Regions from separate parts of the Mesorhizobium sp. WSM4846 genome, predicted to be linked through region 1. Evidence: predicted binding sites of a transcription regulator. Region 1 holds the regulator's gene; each other region holds the start of a gene.
The links. Region 1 encodes LexA, which represses DNA repair genes until DNA is damaged. Its sites were predicted from a motif close to TGTTCNNNNTGTGTTCNG; they were not measured.

Region 1 (5,127 bases):
TCGAAGCCTACAAGCGCGACGAGATCGCGGCGGCGAAGGCGCGGGTGCCGCTTGCCGAAATCAAGGCGCGGGCAAAGGCTGCCGACGCACCACGCGGCTTTCTCTCGGCCCTTGAAGCCAAACGCAAATCCGGCAGTTTCGCGCTGATCGCCGAGATCAAGAAGGCGAGCCCGTCCAAGGGCCTGATCCGCGCCGATTTCGATCCGCCGGCGCTGGCCACGGCCTATGCCGAAGGTGGGGCTGCCTGCCTGTCGGTGCTGACCGATGCGCCGTCTTTCCAGGGGGCGCCTGAATTCCTCACCGATGCGCGCAGCGCCGTGAGGTTGCCGGCTTTGCGCAAGGATTTTCTGTTCGAGCCCTACCAGGTGTTCGAGGCCCGTGCGTGGGGCGCGGACGCCATCCTGATCATCATGGCGAGCGTCGATGACGCCGTGGCCAGGGAACTCGAAACGACGGCGTTCGAGCTCGGCATGGACGCGCTGGTCGAGGTGCACGACGAGGCCGAGACGGAACGCGCGCTGAAACTGTCGTCGCGGCTGATCGGCATCAACAACCGCAATCTGCGGACGTTCGAAACCAGCATCGAGACATCGGAGCGGCTCGCGGCGATGGTGCCGGCCGACCGGCTGCTGGTCAGCGAGAGCGGTATTTTCTCGCACCAGGACTGCCGCAGGCTGGAACGGAGCGACATCTGCACTTTCCTCGTCGGCGAGAGCCTGATGCGGCAACAGGACGTGGCCACTGCGACGCACCTGCTTTTGACGGGCAAGGCGCCCGCCAATGCATCTGCCCGAAAATCGGAATCGATGTTCGGAGAGCATGATGCATAGATATAAAGCGTTAGAATGTACTTTGTGCGTTCAAACGGACGCACGTCGCTCCAGGGTGACCTGACGATGTCGGCCGCCCTCACCCATCTTGGCGCGGAAGGCGAAGCCAATATGGTCGATGTCGGCGACAAGGCGGAGACGACCCGCACGGCAATCGCCGAAGGTCTTGTCTCGATGCGGCCCGAAACGCTGAAAATGATTCTCGACGGCGATGCCAAGAAAGGCGACGTGCTGGGCACGGCGCGCATCGCCGGCATCATGGCGGCCAAGAGGACGCATGAGCTGATCCCGCTCTGCCATCCGCTGCTGTTGACCAAGATATCGGTAGACATCGAACCGGACGCGAAGCTGCCCGGCCTGAAGGTCACGGCGCTGGCCCGCGTCACCGGAAAGACCGGCGTCGAGATGGAAGCGCTGACCGCCGTCTCGGTCGCCTGCCTGACCATCTATGATATGGCCAAGGCGGTCGATCGCGGCATGGCGATCTCCGGCATCAGGCTGGTGGAAAAGACCGGCGGCAAATCCGGCGACTACAAGGCGGATGCCCAGGGGGCAGGCCAATAATGGCGCTGCTTGCGGTCGCCGAGGCGCTCGAGCGCCTGCTTGCGGATGCTGCGCCCTTGCAGGCTGAAAGCGTCGCCCTGATGGACGCCGCCGACCGCGTGCTGGCGGGGCCGCTCATGGCGCTCCGCACCCAGCCGCCATTCAACGCGTCGGCCATGGACGGCTATGCCGTGCGGGCCGACGATGTCGCGTCCGTGCCCGCGAGACTTTCGGTGATCGGCATGGCGCCGGCCGGACGCGGCTTTGCCGGGACAGTCGGCCCGGCGCAGGCCGTGCGCATCTTCACCGGCGCGCCGCTTCCCGCAGGCGCCGACACCATTGTCATCCAGGAGAATGTCCGCGACCTCGGCGGCGGCATGATCGAAGTGACCGCGCCGACGGTTGAAGGCCGCAACATCCGCCGCCTCGGGCTCGATTTCTCGAAGGGCGACTTGCTGCTGGAGAAAGGCCGCCTGCTTGATCCGGCGGCATTGTCGCTGGCGGCGTCGGCCAACCATCAGCAGGTCAGCGTGGTGAAACGGCCGCTGGTCGCCATCATCGCTACCGGCGACGAATTGCTGCCGCCGGGCAGCGACCTTGGCCCCGACCAGATCATCTCCTCCAATGCCTATGGCGTCGCCGCCGCGGCCCGCTTGGTCGGCGCCAGCGCACTCGATCTCGGTATCGCCGCCGACCGCAAGGAGGCGATCGCCGCGCTGGTGACGAAAGCCGTCGACGCAGGCGCCGAAATCATCGTCACGCTGGGCGGCGCCTCGGTCGGTGACCACGACCTCGTCCATGACGTGCTGACCGGTGAAGGCATGGCGCTCGATTTCTGGAAAATCGCCATGCGGCCCGGCAAGCCACTGATGTTCGGGCGGCTGGGCGACATCCGCTGCATCGGCCTGCCCGGCAATCCGGTGGCCAGCCTGGTCTGCACGCAACTCTTTCTGAAGCCGCTGCTGGCGCGGCTCGGCGGCCGCGCTTTTCGCCAGGACATGCGTCAGGCGCGGCTTGGCGCCGCCATGCCGGCCAACGATCTCAGACAGGACTATGTACGCGCGGTGGTGAAGGAAGAAGCCGGCACGCTTGAGGCAACGCCGTTCAGTATCCAGGATTCCTCGATGCTCAGAATGCTGGCCGACGCCAACGGACTGGTCGTGCGCGAGCCATTCGCTCCCGCGGCCGCAGCGGGCACCGCCTGCAGCGTGCTGATGCTACGCTGAACAAAGCGTCAACACATTCATTAAACTTTAAATGGTTGCGGAACACAACTGGAACAGATAGTGTTTGTTCTGGGTTTGTTTTTCTGATTCTGTTGGGGGTCGCGATGCTGACACGCAAACAACATGAACTGCTGATGTTCATCCACGAGCGGCTGAAGGAAAGCGGCATTCCGCCCTCGTTCGACGAGATGAAGGAAGCGCTCGACCTCGCCTCCAAATCGGGGATCCACCGGCTGATCACGGCGCTGGAGGAACGCGGTTTCATTCGCCGCCTGCCCAACCGCGCCCGCGCGCTGGAGGTGCTGCGCCTGCCCGATTCGATCGCGCCGGGCCTCAATGCGGCGCGCAAATTCTCGCCGAGCGTCATTCAAGGCAGCCTTGGGCAAGGCGGCCTTGGACAGGGCGGCCTCGGACGGCAGATCAAGCCGGCGCCTTCGCGCATGCGTGCGGCCGGCAATGACGACGACGTCGTTGCCACTGTCTCCATACCGGTGATGGGCCGCATCGCTGCCGGTGTGCCGATCGACGCCATCCAGCACCAGACGCATTCGATCTCGGTGCCACCGGACATGATCACCGGCGGCACGCACTACGCGCTGGAGGTCAAGGGAGATTCGATGATCGAGGCCGGCATCTTCGACGGCGACACGGTCATCATCCGCAACGCCGACACCGCCCAGCCTGGCGAGATCATTGTCGCTCTGGTCGACGAGGAGGAAGCGACGCTGAAGCGTTTCCGCCGCAAAGGTGCCTCGATCGCACTGGAAGCCGCCAATCCGGCCTACGAGACGCGCATCTTCGGGCCGGACCGGGTCAAGGTGCAGGGCAAGCTCGTCGGACTGATCCGGCGTTACTGAACGGCAGGCTTCCTGGGTTTCTCGGCCCTGCGGTATGGCGGCAGGCCCCTCGCCTCGCGCGAAAACCGCCGCTGCTCATGCCAAGGCCTATATGGCTGTCTGACGGCAAAACGGATTTCTGCGGGCGTCGTCGCCGATAGCGGATCGAAGAAGACGGCGGCACTGCCCATGCGAGCGAGCTGCCGTTTGGTGACGACGAGAACCAGCGGGTTGCGGCAGGGTTTGTAATAGGCTGTGGCATCGTCGATGACGATCAAATCCGCAAAGGCACAGGCCGGCCGCGCGGTTTTACGGTTGTCGGCGAGCGCGATGAGCGCGCCGGACGGATGCCGGGCCAGGCATAGGCCGGCAGTGCAGGTGAAAGGCGCTCCCGGCGGCAGGTCGGCCGGATCGGCGATGTCGAACCGCACATCTCCTTTTTCGAATGTCTCCGGCTCGACGATCGTTGTTGAAACCAGCGCATGTTTCCAGTTGTCGGTGGTGAATTCGTTCGAACGCACCCGGTTGACGGCAAGTTCGCCGCCGCCGATCGGCAGTGCCACCAGATGCGCATCCTCCGAGATCAGCACGTCGGGGGTGCGCGTCTCGGAAATCGTCAGCAGGCCGGCGAGCGCAAAGGGAAGTGCCGCAAGCCGCAGCCACGTCGTCGCCATCGTGGATATGACCAGGGCGACCGTCACCAGCAGAACCGATTGCAACGAAATCAGGCCGACTGCATCGACCGGCGAACGCTCCGAGATCCATCCCGAAATTGCAATCATCGCCGTCAGGCCCTTGCCCATCATGTAGAGGAAAGGGCCGTCGAGGCCGAAAGGCATTGCCAAGGCGCTGAGGACGGCCAGGAACATGACGATCGTGACGATCGGCATGACCGCCAGATTGGCGAACAGGCTGAGCGGCGAGACGCGCTGGAAGTGCCAGATGGCGAAGAGCGCGGTGGCGCTGCCGGCAATGATGGAGGTCATTGCGATGGTGCCTGCCCCAGCGACGAGCTTGCGCGTGACGAAAGCGGCCGGTGACCGTCGCTGTCGCGGCGCCTTGGCCTTGTCGGCACGAAAGTCGGACCAACTGGCATAGGCGCCCACGAGAGCCGCAGTCGCAGCGAAGGACATCTGGAAGCTTGGGCCGACCACCTCGTGCGGCGACACGACGATGACGGCGATGGCCGAAATCGCCAGGTTGCGCATGGTGAGTGCCGCCCGGTCGAACAGCACGGCGACAAGCATTACCGCCAGCATGATGAAGCTGCGTTCAGCCGCGACCACGATACCGGAGAAAATCAGATAGGCAGCGATGGAGACGAGTGCGGCAGCAGCCGCATATTTCTTGACCGGCCGGCGCGACGAAAAGTCGGGAAACAGCGCAAAGGCGCTGCGCAGCAATCCCATGACGGTGCCGGCGACAAGCGCCATGTGCAGGCCGGAAATGGAGATGATGTGGTAGATGCCGGTGCGCCGCATCGATTCGTTTATCTCTTCGGGGATGCCGGCACGCACGCCGACGATCAGCGCAGCGGCAATCTCCCCCTCGGCACCACCGATGCTGTCCCTGATATGGTCGGCGATGGTTTCGCGTGCCTTCTCGATCGACGAAGAAAGGCGTGCGGTTAACGGTGCATCTTCGGAGACGACGATCTTTGGACTGCCGAGGAAAAAGCCACTGGCACCGATA
Region 2 (5,127 bases), on a different contig from region 1:
CCATATGGGCGCGAAAAGACTGCTTGCCAAATCAATAAGCGTAGACTTATGCTTCCGGCATGATCGAAGCCGAGATTTTTCGAGCGCTTGCCGACCCGACGCGCCGCGCCGTCTACGAACGGCTCGCCGCCGGCGAGATGACGGTATCGGAACTGCGCAGCGGCCTGAGCGTGTCGCAACCGGCCGTGTCGCAGCATCTCGCAGTGCTGCGCGGCGCCGGCCTGGTGGCCGAGCGGCGAGCCGGCCGCAACGCCTATTATCGCGCCGATCCGCAAGGGCTTGACCCACTGCTCGGCTGGATCGAGCGCTACCGTGCGTTCTGGCCCGAGCGTATCGAACGGCTCAAGGCGGTTTTGAAGGATATGGACCAATGACGGCAAAACAGCATTCAGACATGACCGCAGATTCAATCGAGTTCGAGTGCGAGCTTCCAGAGCCGCCGGAAAAAGTGTGGCGGGCGCTCACTGTGCCGGACCTGCTCGCGGCCTGGATGATGCCGAACGACATCAAGCCGGAGATCGGCGGCCGCTTTGCCTTTGCCAGGCCGGATGCACCGATCGAGTGCGAAATCCTGGACGCCGAGCCCGAACGCCTGCTGCGTTACTCCTGGCGGGAGCGGCCGGCGCCTGGCAATACAGCGGATCCGCTCACCAGGCCGCTGGACAGTATCGTCACCTTCACGCTCGACCGCACTGTGTCGGGCGGCACCCATCTGCGCATCGTCCACAACGGATTTGCGCGAGTAGCCACGCCTGCAATTGCCGGCGCCGGTTGCAGGCTTTCGCTCAACGCACACAGCCCCAGACAGACCATAGCCGCAAACACGCCTCGCCTCTCCCTGCGCGCGGCCTGAGCAGCACAACGGAGAAAAAGCGATGAGCGGTTTTGCCAATCTGGTGCCGATGGTGATCGAGCAGTCGAGCCGCGGCGAACGCGCCTTCGACATTTTTTCGCGGCTGCTGCGCGAGCGCATCGTCTTCATCAACGGTCCGATCGACGACAATGTGTCGGCGCTGGTCTGTGCCCAACTCCTGTCGCTGGAATCCGACAATCCCGATAAGGAGATTTCCCTCTACATCAATTCGCCGGGCGGCGTGGTGACCAGCGGTTTCGCCATCTACGACACGATGCAGTATATAAGCAGTCCGGTATCCACCGTCTGCATGGGCTTTGCCGCCTCGATGGCCTCGTTCCTGCTGATGGCCGGCACACCGGGGCGACGCATCGCGCTGCCCAACGCCAGCATCCTGCTGCACCAGCCGTCAGGCGGTTTCCAGGGCCAGGCCTCCGATATCCAGCGCCACGCCGAAGGCATCCTCAGGACCAAGCGGCGCATGACCGAGCTTTACGCGCACCACTGTGGTCGCACGTTCGAAGAAGTCGAACGCACGCTCGACCGCGATCATTTCATGACCGCCGCGGACGCAAAGACATGGGGCCTTGTCGACCATGTTTTTGACACGCGCAAACAGGCGGCTTGAAAGCGCCAAAGAGCGAAAGCCGCCAAGCCGTTCGGCCAGTTTGATCGCCACCGGTCTTGCTTCGGCCAGAGTGCGGCGATACAGTCCGCCGATGTCTGAGATCTCACGCATTTGCTTGAACCGGCTGATTATCGGTATCGCCGTCGCGGCGATGACCTCCGGCGCGGCGTTCGCCGAAGACAGTTCACCGCCTTCGCAGAACGGCACGCTGCCCGGTGTGACCAACGACTATCGCATCGCCAAGCCGGTGCCGAACCCGACGAGGCCGTGTCCAGCAACGGCCAGTTCAAGATCGGCGATACCGATGTCTGGATTTCCGGCAGCATAACCTTCGATGTCGGCGCGGGCTCGATGAAGGCCCCCCGGTGATAGGACACCTCCATCGGCCTTCATCGCTGCGGCTCTGAAACGAACAGCCCCGCCGCTGCTTCCGCAAACGGTCGGGGCTTTTTTGGATCTGAAATCCAAACTTGCCGGGAGTACACTGCCGGCTTTTGATTTCGGATGCTTCGCGGCATTCAGCCGACGATCCGACTAGTAGTCTCTGATTTTAATGGGATCGGCAGGTCACGGTTTGTCGGGCGGCGCAAAACGCCTAGCCCTGGCACTTATGCCTGCCGGGGCTCCAGCGACACGTGGAGCCTCAAGGGACTGTCCGGTGGAGTCATTCCTTTGCTCTCCTTTTCTGTCCATTGCGACTGGTGTCGTCCGAAGCGCATATCGCAAAGCCTGCGGCGTCTCGCAGGCCGCCTTGGGGCGGCGAGGCCATCGAAAGACGGTCGGCTTCGGTTGACGTTTGGAGTCTGCCCCCCTGAGTCCGAGACGTCAACAGTTGGATAGCCGATTTACCAAAAACGTGATCGCTTGTGTGGCGAATCCGAACTTTGCATCCGTTTTGAGCAGCGCGACGTCGGCTGTGGATTACATGAACGCATTTGTCAGGAGCGTGTTCGGCCTTTGTTCTTTCCGCTTGCTCGCCCGCGCGAAAGACGGTTAAAGGCTTGGTCGAGAGTTCTCTCGAAACGGTGGCGAAATTACCTACATAGGGGATGGCTGGGACAACCCGCCATCCCACGAGATTCCAGATCTGAGGCGGCGACCGGCGATGGCCGACCATAAATATCTTTCCATTCGCGGGGCGCGCGAACACAATCTGAAGAATGTCGATCTCGACCTGCCGCGTGACAGCCTGATCGTCATGACCGGGCTGTCGGGGTCAGGCAAGTCGTCGCTCGCCTTCGACACCATCTATGCCGAGGGCCAGCGCCGCTACGTCGAGAGCCTGTCGGCCTATGCGCGGCAGTTCCTCGAAATGATGCAGAAGCCTGATGTCGACCAGATCGACGGCTTGTCGCCGGCCATCTCCATCGAGCAGAAGACCACGTCGAAGAACCCGCGCTCGACGGTTGGCACCGTCACCGAGATCTACGACTACATGCGGCTGCTGTTCGCGCGCGTCGGCATCCCCTATTCGCCGGCCACCGGCCTGCCGATCGAGAGCCAGACGGTGTCGCAGATGGTCGACCGCGTGCTGGCGGTCGAGGAAGGCACGCGTCTGTTCATCCTGGCGCCGATGGTGCGAGGCCGCAAAGGCGAATACCGCAAGGAACTGCTGGAGCTGCAGAAAAAGGGTTTTCAGCGCGTCAAGGTCGACGGTGTCTTTTACGAAATCGCCGACGTGCCGGCGCTGGACAAGAAGTACAAGCATGACCTCGACGTCGTCGTCGACCGCATCGTCGTGCGCGGCGATCTGGCGACGCGGCTTGCCGATTCCATCGAGACCGCGCTGAAGCTCGCCGACGGGCTGGCGGTGGCCGAATTCGCCGACCGGCCGCTCGACGCCAGCCAGACCGGCGAGGATTCGGTCAACAAATCGAAGAATGAGACGCATGAGCGCATCCTGTTCTCCGAAAAATTCGCCTGCCCGGTGTCAGGCTTCACCATTCCCGAGATCGAGCCCAGGCTGTTTTCCTTCAACAACCCGTTCGGCGCCTGCCCGACCTGCGACGGCCTCGGCAGCCAGCGCGCCATCGACGCCAGCCTGATCGTGCCCGACGACAATCTGTCGCTGCGCGCCGGCGCCGTCAGCCCATGGGCGAAATCGACCTCACCCTATTACGTGCAGACGCTCGAGGCGCTGGGCAAGGCTTATGGCTTCAAGCTCGGGGACAAGTTCCGGGACCTGACCGAAGAGGCAAAGCGAGCCATCCTGCACGGCACCGGCGAGCGCGAGGTCACTTTCCAGTATGATGACGGGCTGCGCTCCTACCAGACGACAAAGACCTTCGAAGGCGTGATCCCCAATCTCGAACGGCGGTGGAAGGAAACCGAATCTGCCTGGATGCGCGAGGAGATCGAGCGCTTCATGTCGGCCACGCCTTGCCCGGCCTGCCGCGGCTACCGGCTGAAGCCGGAAGCGCTGGCGGTGAAGATTGCCGGCAAGCACATCGGCGAGGTCACCGAGCTGTCGATCCGCAAGGCCGACCAATGGTTCACCGAGCTGCCCGCCGCACTCAGCGACAAGCAGAACGAGATCGCGGTGCGCGTGCTCAAGGAAATCCGCGAGCGGCTGCGCTTCCTCAACGATGTCGGGCTCGACTACCTGACGCTGTCGCGCAATTCCGGCACGCTGTCGGGCGGCGAGAGCCAGCGCATTCGGCTGGCCTCGCAGATCGGCTCCGGCCTCACCGGCGTGCTCTATGTGCTGGACGAGCCGTCGATCGGCCTGCACCAGCGCGACAATGCGCGCCTGCTCGACACGCTGAAGCATTTGCGCGACATCGGCAACACGGTGATCGTCGTCGAGCATGACGAAGACGCCATCCTGCATGCCGATTATGTCGTCGATATCGGCCCGGCCGCCGGCATCCACGGCGGCCACATCATCGCGCAGGGAACGCCGCAGCAGATCATGGCCAGCCCCGCCTCGATCACCGGCAAATATTTGTCCGGCGAGCTCGAAGTGGCAACGCCGGCGGTGCGGCGCGAGGCCAAGAAGAACCGGCGCCTGAAGATCGTCGGCGCGCGCGGCAACAATCTGAAGAACGTTACCGCCGAAATCCCGCTCGGCACCTTCACCGCCGTCACCGGCGTCTCCGGCGGCGGCAAGTCGACCTTCCTGATCGAGACCTTGTTCAAGGCGGCGTCGCGCCGCATCATGGGCTCGCGCGAGCACCCGGCCGAGCACGACCGCATCGAGGGCCTCGAATTCCTCGACAAGGTCATTGATATCGACCAGTCGCCGATCGGACGGACGCCGCGCTCCAATCCCGCCACCTATACCGGCGCCTTCACGCCGATCCGCGACTGGTTCGCCGGCCTGCCGGAGTCCAAGGCGCGCGGCTATCAGCCAGGCCGCTTCTCGTTCAACGTCAAGGGCGGTCGCTGCGAAGCCTGCCAGGGCGACGGCGTCATCAAGATCGAGATGCACTTTTTGCCCGACGTCTATGTCACCTGCGACGTATGTCACGGCAAGCGCTACAACAGAGAGACGCTCGACGTTCTGTTCAAGGGCAAGTCGATTGCCGACGTGCTCGACATGACGGTCGAGGAAGGCGTCGATTTCTTCGCCGCCGTGCCCGGCGTGCGCGACAAGCTGGAGACGCTGAAGCAGGTCGGCCTCGGTTACATCCATGTCGGCCAGCAG
Region 3 (5,127 bases), on a different contig from region 1:
TGCGCGAGGGCACAAACGGCTTCTGGTGCATGCCGGACAACCCGGCCACACCTGGCCCGGATCCAATGTGTGGCGATGCCAACGCGATGGAATGGGCGATGGCGTGGATTGGAAAAAAGGAACCGCCCAAGGGCAAGGTCGGCTTCATGTATATGCTGGCCGGCGGCACCGATGGCAGCAACACCGATCCTTATGCGACGAAGCCCGAGGAAGGCAACAATTGGGTGGAGACCGGACCGCACGTGATGATCGTCAACGCAACGGACATGATGCAGGGCTATCCGGCTGACCCCAAACCTGACACGTCCAGGCCATATGTGATGTGGGCGGGCACTCCCTACGCACATCTCATGATTCCGGTTAAGTAGCTGCCGCGGAAATCATTGGCCACTACGATCGGGCCGCGTAGCTCAGACCGTCGAGTTCCTGCGGGCCGGGCCGGTCACCCTCCCTCCCTCACGGGGGAGGGGAACGTCACGCCGCCTGCGCCATTCGCTCCGAACTCATGCGGTACGAAATCGCCTCGGCCAGATGGATGCGGCCGACCGTCTCGCTGGCCTCGAGATCGGCCAGCGTCCGCGCCACCTTCAGCACCCGGTGATAGGCCCGCGCTGAAAAGCCAAGCTTTTCGCTGGCATCCCTGAGCAGCGACAGGCCTGATGCATCCGGCATCGCGATCTCCTCGATAACAGAGGGTGAGCAGTGCGCGTTGGTGGTGACGGAGGTCGCGCCGAGCCGCTCGAAACGTTCGCGCTGGGTTGTCCGGGCGCGGGCCACGCGCAGCGCCACATCGGCACTCTTCTCCGCCCGGTCCGGCCGGATCAGATCGCTGGCCGAGACCGCCGGCACCTCGATCCGGAGATCGATGCGGTCGAGCAGCGGGCCGGAAATGCGCGCCTGGTAGTCGGTGCGGCAACGATCGCCGCGCAGGCAGCGATAGCCCGGCTCGCCAGCCATGCCGCAGCGGCACGGGTTCATCGCCGCGACCAGTTGGATGCGCGCCGGATAGGTGACGCGATGATTGGCGCGGGCGATCATGCAGTCGCCGGTCTCCAGCGGCTGGCGCAGCGCATCTAGCGCCTGCGGCGAGAATTCGGGAAACTCGTCGAGGAACAGCACGCCGTGATGGGCCAGCGAGGCCTCGCCCGGCCGCACGCGCAGGCCGCCGCCGACCAGCGCCGCCATCGAGGCCGAATGGTGCGGCGCGCGGAACGGCCGCCGGTCGGTCAGCTTGCCTTCGGCAAGCTCGCCTGCCACCGAGGCGATCATCGAGACTTCGAGCAATTCCCGCGGCGCCAGCGGGGGCAGGATCGACGGCAGCCGCTGCGCCAGCATCGATTTTCCCGATCCTGGCGGACCGATCATCAGCATGTTATGGCCGCCGGCCGCCGCCACTTCGAGTGCCCGCTTGGCGGTCTCCTGGCCTTTGATGTCGGCAAGATCCGGCAGGTCGCGCGCCGAGGCATGGATGCCGGCCTCCGGCCGCGACAGCACCTGCGTGCCGCGAAAATGATTGGCGATGGCGATCAGGCTGCGCGGCGCCAGGATGTCGAAATCCTTGCCGGCCCACGCCGCTTCCGGGCCGCAGGCGAAAGGGCAGATCAGGCCCTTGCCTTCGGCATTGGCGCCGATCGCCGCCGGCAGCGCGCCGGCCACCGCGGCGATGGTGCCGTCGAGCGACAGTTCGCCAAGCACGACATAGCCGGCCAGCATGTCGCCTGGAATGGCGCCAAGCGCCGCCATCAGGCCAAGCGCGATCGGCAAATCGTAATGGCTGCCTTCCTTGGGCAGGTCGGCAGGCGCCAGATTGACGGTGACCTTCTTCGACGGCATCGACAGGCCCGATGCGTGCAGCGCCGCCTGCACCCGCTCCCGGCTTTCGGCCACCGCCTTGTCGCCGAGCCCGACGATGTGCATGTTGACCTTGCCGGGCGCGATCATCACCTGCACATCGACCGGCACGGCCTCGATGCCCTGGAAAGCGACCGTGCGGACCCGCGCAACCATTTTTCTGCCCCCGGACATGGGCTCGCCCGAAGCCCATGCGATCATGCCGCGAACGGCGTCATCCGAGACAACCACAGATTTTGGGCAAAGGCAAGAACATTACGGGAACAATCGAACGTTGTGCCTTGATGGCATCGCATCGGCTACGGACCGGAACCCCGCAGTTCCGCCAAGCATGGACGCTACTTGCGTTTGTCCTCGACCGCATCCCAGAACAGGCTGGCGATATCGGCGCCACCAAAACGCTGCACCTCGCGCACGCCGGTCGGCGACGTCACGTTGATCTCGGTCATGTAGTCGCCGATCACGTCGATGCCGACGAGGATAAAGCCGCGCTCCTTCAGCGACGGGCCGATGCGGGCGCAGATCTCGCGTTCGCGCTCCGTTAGTTCCGTTTTTTCGGCGCGGCCGCCGACATGCATGTTGGAGCGGGAATCAGTCTCGGCCGGCACCCGGTTGATGGCGCCGACCGGCTCGCCGTCGATCAGGATGATGCGCTTGTCGCCGGCTCGCACCTCCTTCAGATAACGCTGAACGATGTAGGGCTCGCGGAACATCTGGCCGAACATTTCGAGCAGCGAGGCGAGATTGCGATCGGCCTCGTGCAGGTGGAAGATGCCGGCGCCGCCATTGCCGTAGAGCGGCTTGACGATGATGTCGCCGAACTCCTTGCGGAAGGCGGCAACCTCCTGGCTGTCCTTGGTGATCAGCGTTTCCGGCATCAGGTCGGGAAACTCGGTGACGAAGATCTTTTCCGGGCTGTTGCGCACCCAGGCCGGGTCGTTGACCACCAGCGTCCTGGGATGGATGCACTCCAGCATATGCGTCGTGGTGATGTAGTTCATGTCGAACGGCGGGTCCTGCCTGAGCAGGACGACGTCCATCTCCGACAGGTCGGTGCGCACTTTCTCGCCGAGCGAATAGTGATTGCCCTTCTCGTCGCGGACCTGCATTTCCTCGACGCCGGCAAACACCTTGCCGTCGCGCAGCGACAGCCGGTCCGGCGTATAATGGAACAACTGGTGGCCGCGCCGCTGCGCTTCCAGCGACAGCGCAAACGACGTGTCGCCGGCAATCGAGACGGTGGAAATGTGGTCCATCTGGACAGCGATTTTCAAAGGCATGGCGGATCTCCGGCGGATCGGATGGGCTGCTTGCCCTTACAACCTCCCCGGTCATCTGCCAATCGCGACATTTTGAAGATTGCCTGCTGGGCGTAGCTGAGGCGCAGGCGGAGCGCCTTGCCCAGTTCGGCTGCGCCGGCCGCAACGATTCCTGTTCGGCTGACGAGCGACTTGTCAGACATAAGCCCGCGAATTTGCGTTTTCCCCTTGCTCCCCCGACCGGTCTGGCTAGGATGCGCGCCGACCGAGCCTACGGCGAAGCGCGTCCTTCTGGATGCGCAAACGACGCTGTAGCACTTTGATTTTGCGCATGATCCTTCCGAAAATCGAAATCGATTTTCGGGGTCATGCGCAGGGAGAAAAAAATGATGCCATCGGCGCGCTTTGCCGACCTTGAGGGCGCTTCGGTGCTGATTACCGGCGGCGGCTCCGGCATCGGCGCGGCGCTGACCGAGGGTTTTGCCCGCCAGGGGGCAAAGGTCGCCTTCATCGACATCGCCGACGACCCGAGCCTGGCGCTGGCCGACCGCATCGAAAAGGATCTCGGCCGCCGCCCCCTCTATCTCAAGACCGACATACGCGACGTCGAGGCGATGCGGGCTTCGGCCGCCAGGGCGGCAGAGGCGCATGGCGACGTCACCGTGCTGGTCAACAATGCGGCACTTGACGATCGCCACGCGGTGGAAGACGTCACCGTGGAGTTCTGGGACAACAACCAGGCGGTCAACCTGCGCCCGCATTTCTTCTCCGCACAGGCGGTGGCGCCGGGCATGAAGCGCGCCGGCGGCGGCTCGATCATCAACTTCACGTCGACGTCGTTCCTGATCAATCACCCCGACATGCCGGCCTATACCGCTGCCAAGGCCGGGATCGTCGGCCTGACCAAGGGGCTTGCCGGCAAGCTCGGCGCCGACGGCATTCGCGTCAATGCGATCGCACCCGGCTGGGTGATCACCGAGCGGCAGAAGCAGCTCTGGGTCACCGAACAGGCGCTCGCCGCCCACGTGGCCAAGCAATGCATCAAGCAGGTGATGCAGCCGGAAGACGTCGTCGGCACGGTGCTGTTCCTGGCGTCGGACGCTTCGCGCATGCTGACCGCGCAGATGCTGATCGTCGACGGGGGCTTCCTGTGAACTCAGCGAGCAACGTGCCTTCTGTGGCCGCCGTCGATTGGGGCACCACCCGTCTCAGGGTCTGGCTGGTCGATGAGGCCGGAAATGTCCTCGCCGAGCGTCGCGGCGACGACGGGCTGATCACCGCGCAGGCGGCCGGGTTTTCGACCATCCTCGAAGGACATCTGGCGGCGATGGGCGCGCCGGAAGCGATGCCCGTGATCATCTGCGGCATGGCCGGCTCGCGCCAGGGCTGGCTGGAGGCGCCCTATGTCAGCGTGCCGGCGCCGATCGGCGCCATCCTTGCCGGCGCTGCGCGCGTCCCCGGCCAGCGCCGCGACATCCGCATCGTGCCGGGCCTTGCCCAGCGCCAGGCCGACGCGCCTGACGTCATGCGCGGCGAGGAAACGCAGCTTGCCGGCGCCGGTTTGCCGGCAACAAGCCGCCATCTCGTCTGCATGCCCGGCACCCACTCCAAATGGGTGCTGGTCGAGGACGGCGCCGTTGCCGGTTTTGGCACCTGGCCGACCGGCGAGCTGTTTTCGGTGCTGGCGGCGCATTCGATCCTGCGCCATTCGCTGGGCGAGCAGCCCAAGCCGGTTGCACCAGGCAATCCGTTTTTCCAGCGCTGGTGCGAGATCGCGCTGGCCGAGGGCGGCGATGTCACATCGAGGCTGTTCTCGATCCGCGCTGCGGGCCTATTGCAGGACCTGAAACCCGACGATGCCGCTGCCTGCCTGTCCGGCCTGCTGATCGGCGGCGAGATCGCCTCGGCCAGCCGCCGCTATCGAAAAGGCGCGGCGTCGATCGTGCTGGTCGCATCCGGCGCGCTCGGCACCCTCTACACTGAGGCGCTCGGTCTTGCCGGGCTTGCGGTGAGAGCC

Region 2: uvrA (excinuclease ABC subunit UvrA) is a predicted target of LexA. The motif match lies at 2,429-2,446, and genes of this name have one in related genera.
Region 3: AC0L15_RS13930 (YifB family Mg chelatase-like AAA ATPase) is a predicted target of LexA. The motif match lies at 2,100-2,117, and genes of this name have one in related genera.

What each region holds. Positions count from the first base shown of each region.
Region 1 is NZ_JBVVPZ010000015.1:14,009-19,135, reverse strand. Features, by position in the region: gene trpC (indole-3-glycerol phosphate synthase TrpC) at 1-830, shown strand, start outside; gene moaC (cyclic pyranopterin monophosphate synthase MoaC) at 897-1,394, shown strand; gene AC0L15_RS14810 (molybdopterin molybdotransferase MoeA) at 1,394-2,599, shown strand; gene lexA (transcriptional repressor LexA) at 2,704-3,456, shown strand; gene AC0L15_RS14800 (ComEC/Rec2 family competence protein) at 3,450-5,127, opposite strand, start outside.
Region 2 is NZ_JBVVPZ010000020.1:63,619-68,745, forward strand. Features, by position in the region: gene AC0L15_RS18120 (ArsR/SmtB family transcription factor) at 60-374, shown strand; gene AC0L15_RS18125 (SRPBCC family protein) at 371-853, shown strand; gene AC0L15_RS18130 (ATP-dependent Clp protease proteolytic subunit) at 876-1,481, shown strand; gene AC0L15_RS18135 (hypothetical protein) at 1,573-1,809, shown strand; gene uvrA (excinuclease ABC subunit UvrA) at 2,587-5,127, shown strand, end outside.
Region 3 is NZ_JBVVPZ010000013.1:96,845-101,971, forward strand. Features, by position in the region: gene AC0L15_RS13925 (hypothetical protein) at 1-368, shown strand, start outside; gene AC0L15_RS13930 (YifB family Mg chelatase-like AAA ATPase) at 475-2,007, opposite strand; gene gshB (glutathione synthase) at 2,190-3,131, opposite strand; gene AC0L15_RS13940 (SDR family NAD(P)-dependent oxidoreductase) at 3,497-4,264, shown strand; gene AC0L15_RS13945 (2-dehydro-3-deoxygalactonokinase) at 4,261-5,127, shown strand, end outside.